3 regions of the Inediibacterium massiliense genome follow, and region 3 is predicted to be linked to each of the others. Evidence: riboswitches for the same ligand, from Rfam matches in the RefSeq annotation. Region 3 holds a riboswitch; each other region holds the start of a gene.
The links. Region 3 has a riboswitch for thiamine pyrophosphate ahead of thiS (sulfur carrier protein ThiS). Riboswitches for the same ligand answer to the same signal wherever they lie in the genome.
Positions count from the first base shown of each region.

Region 1 (2,268 bases), 790 kb from region 3:
AAAAAGAATGTTATTTTATTGAAAATAAAGAAAAAACCAATACAATGTCTAAAATTGTATTTACACCTATTGGGTTAACAGTTATTATATTTATATATATGGGTTATTTACAAATTAAGCATATGATGCTTTAACTATAGTTAGGAGAGTGTATATGGAAAAGATAGCCATAATTACCGATTCTTCTTGTGACTTACCACAAGAGTGGATTGAAAAATATAATATTGAGGTACTTCCTCTTCGTGTGATTTATTCAAAAAAAGAATTTAGAGATCGAGTAGAAATTTCTCCACAAGAAGTTTATGAAAGTTTAGAAATAGAGACTCCAAAGACTTCTTTGCCTTCTCCAGAGGATGCGAAAAACTTGTTTCAGAAATTACAAGATGAAGAGTATACTCATGTGCTAGGTATATTTATTTCAAGTGGTTTAAGTGGTACATACAATATGGTTAAAAATGTAGCGAATGAATTTAAAAAATTGACCATAGAATTAATGGATTCTAAAACTTTATCTATGGGACTTGGATTTTTAGTTTTAGAAGCAGCTAAGGAAGCTTATAAAAATTCTAATTTTGAACAAATTATAGAAAAAACGAAAAAAATACTTCATAAATCAGATCTTTTTTATGTATTAAAAACTTTAGAATATTTGCGTAAAGGTGGCAGAATTGGTTTAGTAGAAGGAACAGTAGGAGAAATTTTAGGAATCAAACCTATTATTTCTATAGATGAGGAAGGAAAATATTATACCTATAAAAAAGTAAGAGGACGAAAAAAATCAATAGAGGATATTTATTCTATTGTAAAAGAAAAGATAAAAAATAAAAGAATAGATATTGCTATTATGCATGGAGATGCTGAGGAAGAAGCTAAGAAACTTTTAGAGAGGATAAAGGAGATAGGAAATATTAATGAAATATTATTTTCTCAGATTAGTCCAGTTTTAGGAGTCCATACAGGACCAGGACTCATTGGAGTAGTTACTTTTGAAATTTGACCCACTATATTTTATACATTATAATTATAAAAGATAATATAAACGGGGAGCTAAAAAAATGGCTGAGAGGAAACTTATTTGTTTCGACCCATAACCTGATCTGGATAATGCCAGCGTAGGAACATAAGTAAGAAAATGAGCTGCATTCTTTTCAGAATGCAGTTTTATATTTTGTAATGAATATTTTTGAAGGGGGTGATGAAAATGAAAAAATTTACTACAAAAATGATTGTAGAAGCAGGGATTATGATTGCATTAGCACAAATTTTAAGCTATATTAAGATATTTGAAGGGCCTTATGGAGGATCTATTACAGCAGGAAGTATGGTACCTATCTTTATATATTCCATAAGATGGGGATGCGGGCCTGGGATTTTAGCAGGAGTTGTATATGGTATTTTACAATTTTTATTAGGAAAATCATGGTCACTACATATTTTATCTATAGTTTTTGATTATATAACTGCTTTTGGCGTTTTAGGACTTGCAGGACTTTTGAACAAAGATTTGAAAAGAGTGAATATTAGTATATGCATAGCTACTATAGGAAGATTTATTTCTCATGTTATATCTGGAGCAATTGTTTTTAAAGCGTATGCGCCAGCAGGTGAAAATCCATGGGCTTATTCTATGAAGTACAATGCAAGCTATTTGGTACCAGAATTGATCATATCCATTTTTATCATTAGTATTTTATATAAATCTTTAAAATATCATTTAACAAAACAGTAAAATAAGTATAAAAAGGGTACCCCTTGGCCATAATAAAAAATATAGGGGAGGGGTATGAATGTCTAAGAAAAACAGTGTAAAAAATAAAAAGAATAAAATAGAAACCATCGAAGACAAATGGAAATATGAAATTGCTCAAGAGCTTGGATTATTAGAAAAGGTAGAAAACTTAGGATGGGGAGGACTTACTGCGAAGGAAACAGGAAGAATTGGAGGACTTATTACGGTAAGAAAAAAACAATTGAATAAGAAAAATACAGAGGGATAGAAAATCTATCTCTTTTTGTTTGGAAATATATTATAATAAACAAGTGAAAATATAAGATAGGGGAGAGATGGAATGAAAAGCTATAGTGCTTTTGCTTATGTATATGATCAATTGATGGAAGATGTAGACTATGATGAGTGGATCGTGTATATTGAAGATATTTTTAAAAGGTATGATATAAATCCTCAAAATATAGCAGAATTAGCTTGTGGGACAGGGAATATTACGAATAGACTTGCAAAAAGAGGATATAATATGATTGGAGTAGATA
Region 1 is NZ_LN876586.1:936,164-938,431, forward strand. Features, by position in the region: gene BN2409_RS08210 (type II CAAX endopeptidase family protein) at 1-134, shown strand, start outside; gene BN2409_RS08215 (DegV family protein) at 155-997, shown strand; TPP riboswitch at 1,031-1,136, shown strand; gene thiT (energy-coupled thiamine transporter ThiT) at 1,202-1,729, shown strand; gene BN2409_RS08225 (alpha/beta-type small acid-soluble spore protein) at 1,788-1,997, shown strand; gene BN2409_RS08230 (class I SAM-dependent DNA methyltransferase) at 2,070-2,268, shown strand, end outside.
Region 1: linked by a shared signal. The riboswitch ahead of thiT (energy-coupled thiamine transporter ThiT) and the one ahead of thiS (sulfur carrier protein ThiS) in region 3 are both predicted to bind thiamine pyrophosphate.

Region 2 (2,268 bases), on a different contig from region 3:
AGCTACCATTTTTGCAATATCTGTTGCATCATTTTTTTGATCCTCCTTAGCTGCATCCACACCTTTTGTAGAAACACTTAACCCTGCTACAAAAGATACCTCTGATAAATTTCCACGAAGTACATCAATTTTAACTTGTGAAAGAATTTCTCTTGTAGCTTTGTTTCTAAGTGAGGAAGCTCCAGCTCCAACAGGATCTACAACTACAGGTATCTGTAGTGTGTTTGCTTTTTTTCCTGCTGTAATCATAGATTCTATGGTTCTTTGATTTAATGTTCCGATATTTATAACCAGTGCTGAAGAAATAGATACTATTTCCTCTACCTCTGATAGATCATCTGCCATAATAGGCGATGCTCCCATTGCTAAAACAGCATTTGCACAATCATTTACTGTTACATAATTGGTAATATTATGTATAAGCGGAGTTTTTGTTCTTACATCATCTATCAAGTCCATACACTCTTTTGTTAAATAATTCATGATTATTTCATCCCTTTCTTTTATTTAAAATCAAATCCGAAAAACTACTATTTACTTTGTTTGTAAACCATTTTTATACAAATCATAAAAATGATGTGTAGGTCCATGACCTTTTCCTATAGCAAGAGAATGTTTGATTGCTGTTGTAATATATTTTTTTGCCTGCTGAACCGCTTGTGACATTGACATACCAAGAGCAAGATTAGAAGCAATGGCTGAAGAAAAAGTACACCCTGTCCCATGTGTGTTTTTTGTATCAATACGTTCTGTTTCAAAATGATAAAAATCTTTTCCATCATATAAAACATCTAGTGCATCTCCAATGGCATGACCACCTTTTACCAAAACATTCTTACAACCCATATCATAAATAAGCTTTGCCGCTGTTTCCATATCCTTTGTATTACTTATCTTAATATTTGATATTTTTTCAGCTTCTGGAATGTTTGGAGTCAGTAAATCTGCCATAGGAAGTACAACTTCTATCAATGTTTCTATAGCATTAGGATTCATTAAAGGGCAACCATTTTTTGCATACATCACAGGATCAATTACAACATTGCGTGGCTTGTACTCCTGAAGCTTTTCTACTACAGCCTTCATACAAAGAGGCGTAGACAACATACCAATTTTTATAGCATCTACCTCAATATCCTCAAATACCGCATCCATTTGCTTTTTTATCATATCAGGAGTAACATCCTGTATGTCAATTACACGGCTTGTATTCTCCGCTACCACTGAAACAATTACACTCATACCAAATACCCCATGGGCTGAAAAAGTCTTTAAATCTGCTTGTATTCCTGCCCCTCCACTACAATCTGATCCTGCAATCGTCAGTACCTTTTTCATAAAACTACCTCCTTTTTTAAACTCTTTTGAAATGCATAACAAAAATTATAAGATTATTTACAAATCTATAATTTCCTATGTATTATAAAAAAATAAGGTGCTTTTCCTTTACAGGAAAGCACCCTTTAATCCAATACAAAATAATCTTGTAAATGATTCGCTTCCCTACGTAAGTATTAACCAACAGGTTCAAAGGGTCAGGTTTTAACCTTCTCAACTACAACTAGTTCCCCCGCAAATAATAATATTTAATTTTATGGGTTAAAAAAATAGAGTACAATCCTCTGTGGAAAGCACTCTAATCATATACAAGTATCCTAAATGATTTGCTTCCCTACGTAAGTGTTAACTAACAGGTTCAAAGGGTTAGGTTTTAACCTTCTCAACTACAACTAGTTCCCCCGCAAACATATAAGAATTATATCAGATAAAATATAATTTGTAAATTTTCACAAATCAAATAAATGTGTAAATTTTTTAATACTTACATCTATTCTTTCCTAAAAATAAATACTTTCCTCTTTTTACACAGAGGAAAGTATTTACATATGTTCTTTACGATAAAGTTATTTTGATAATCTATCTGTTTGAATCATCTCATGCTTATTTTGCATAATCCTCATATATATTTTCAATTTTTGACCAGTCTATCAAATTCCATATATTTTTAACATAATCCGCTCTAACATTTTTATATTTCAAATAATAAGCATGCTCCCAAACATCTATAGTTAATAATGGCTTTTTCTTTATGCTCAATGGTGAATTTTGATTGCTAGTTGTAATGATTTCTAACTCTTTATTTTCATCTAGAACAAGCCATCCCCAACCTGAACCAAAATGAGCTATAGATACATTATTGATCTTTTCTTTCATTGCTTCAAAACTACCAAATTTATTATTTATAGCTTCTAAAAGCTTTCCTTCTGG
Region 2 is NZ_LN876587.1:208,914-211,181, reverse strand. Features, by position in the region: gene thiM (hydroxyethylthiazole kinase) at 1-483, opposite strand, end outside; gene thiD (bifunctional hydroxymethylpyrimidine kinase/phosphomethylpyrimidine kinase) at 535-1,338, opposite strand; TPP riboswitch at 1,483-1,582, opposite strand; TPP riboswitch at 1,652-1,751, opposite strand; gene BN2409_RS09550 (superoxide dismutase) at 1,942-2,268, opposite strand, start outside.
Region 2: linked by a shared signal. The riboswitch ahead of thiD (bifunctional hydroxymethylpyrimidine kinase/phosphomethylpyrimidine kinase) and the one ahead of thiS (sulfur carrier protein ThiS) in region 3 are both predicted to bind thiamine pyrophosphate.

Region 3 (2,268 bases):
TAGATTCGCAAGATAAGTCAGAGAAGGAACTTTCTAATATGGAAGATATGGTAACAAGAGGCGTTTCAGCTATTATGATCAATCCAACAAACTCTGATACAGTAGGAAATGCCATTAAGATTTCAAATGATGCAAATATTCCAGTACTTACTCTAGATAGAGGAGCAAAAAGCGGAGAGGTAGTATCTCATATTGCTTCTGATAATGTAGCAGGTGGAAAAATGGCAGGAGAATACATTGTAGAAAAACTTGGAGAAAAAGGAAAATTAGTAGAGTTAGAGGGAATTCCAGGAGCTTCTGCTACAGTAGATAGAGGAGCAGGATTTAATGAAGCGATCAAAGGAAAAGAATTAACAGTAGTAGCAAAACAAACTGCAAACTTTAATAGAACAGAAGGTTTGACAGTGATGGAAAATATCTTACAAGCACAACCAGAAATCAATGCTGTTTTTGCTCATAATGATGAAATGGCTTTAGGTGCATTAAAAGCTATCGAAGGAACCAAAAGAGACATTATGGTTGTTGGTTTTGATGCTACAGAGGATGCAGTTACATCTGTAAAAGAAGGAAAACTTGCTGCAACTGTTGCACAGCAACCAGATAAAATAGGATCTTTAGGAATAGAAACAGCAGATAAAATAATCAAAGGGGAAAAAGTAGATGACTTTATTCCTGTTGATTTAAAATTAATAACAGAATAATAAGACTTTACAAAAAACAAAAATAAGAATACAATGAAAGCAACAAGATAGTTTTGCTAGGGGGGCCTTTTGGCTGAGAAGGATTTTTCCTGACCCTTATTACCTGATGCAGGTCATACTGACGTAGGGAAGCAACGAGAGATCAAGCTTACCTTCGGGTAAGCTTTTTTTGTAAGTAAAGCCATAAAATGAATAAACTGGGGAGCTCATAAATGGGCTGAGAAAGAGATGTGATCTCTGACCCGTATAACCTGATTTGGATAATGCCAACGTAGGGAATCTTTCTGCATGCAAAGTGGGAGTTCTCTGAGAATTCCCACTTTTTTGTATAATTTATAAAATTTCAATGAAGGGAGGGGAAAAGATGATTGTAAATGGAAAGATGATGAATATTCCACAAATGCATATAGAAGAATTTTTGAAACATTTAAATTTAGAAAAAGACAAAATAGTCATAGAAGTCAATGAAAAAATTATTGTAAAGGAAGAGTATAAAGAACATATTCTTAATGAAGAAGACAAGATAGAAATTGTAAGTTTTGTAGGAGAAGGTTGATATGAACATATTTGTGAATGAAAAAAGCTAGAAGTAAAGAGTGATGCAACTGTATTTCATGTGAAAAATTTTTATAAAAACGATGCAGATATTATGATACGAAATGGATTTCCAATCAAGGAAGATCAAAAATCAAAAGAAGGAGACCACATTATTCTTATAAGGAGAGCAGAACTTAGAGAAAACCTAATTCCTCTTGGAGTTACAAAAGTTTCTGCAGGAGTTACTACAGAGGTGGGGGGACATAGTGCAGAAGATAAGGGAGATGGACAGTTTGACATATCAGATACAAGAAGTGTAGAAGAAATGAAAAAAGCCATATTAGAAAAAGGATATCAGCCTATATTAAAAGACTGGATGATTATATAAAGGAGATGAAAGTATGTATACAACTCAAATGGATGCTGCTAAACGAGGGATTATTACTAAAGAAATGGAAATTGTATCAAAAAAGGAGAATATAGAAGTAGATATTTTAAGAAAACTTATTGCAGAGGGAAAAGTAATTATTCCTGCCAATAAAAATCACAAATCATTAGATCCTGAAGGAGTAGGAGAGGGACTTAAAACGAAGATCAATGTAAATTTAGGTATTTCTAAAGATTGTTGTGATATAGAAAAAGAACTTGAAAAAGTAAAGGTAGCTTTAGATATGAAAGCAGAGGCTATTATGGATTTGAGTTCTTATGGTAAAACAGAAGAATTTAGAAGAAAATTAATTAAAAGATCAAGTGCTATGATAGGGACTGTCCCTATATATGATGCGGTAGGCTTTTATGATAAGGAATTAAAAGATATTACTGCAAAAGAATTTTTAGATGTAGTAAGAAAACATGCAAAGGATGGAGTAGATTTTGTAACCATTCATGCAGGGCTGAATAAAAATACCGCAGAAACTTTCAAAAGAAATAAAAGACTTACGAACATTGTATCTAGAGGTGGATCATTGCTTTATGCATGGATGGAGCTAAATAATCAAGAAAATCCATTTTATGAATATTATGATGAGCT
Region 3 is NZ_LN876586.1:149,288-151,555, forward strand. Features, by position in the region: gene rbsB (ribose ABC transporter substrate-binding protein RbsB) at 1-701, shown strand, start outside; TPP riboswitch at 750-848, shown strand; TPP riboswitch at 890-996, shown strand; gene thiS (sulfur carrier protein ThiS) at 1,066-1,257, shown strand; partial or broken gene BN2409_RS17785 (ThiS-like ubiquitin domain-containing protein) at 1,291-1,626, shown strand; gene thiC (phosphomethylpyrimidine synthase ThiC) at 1,640-2,268, shown strand, end outside.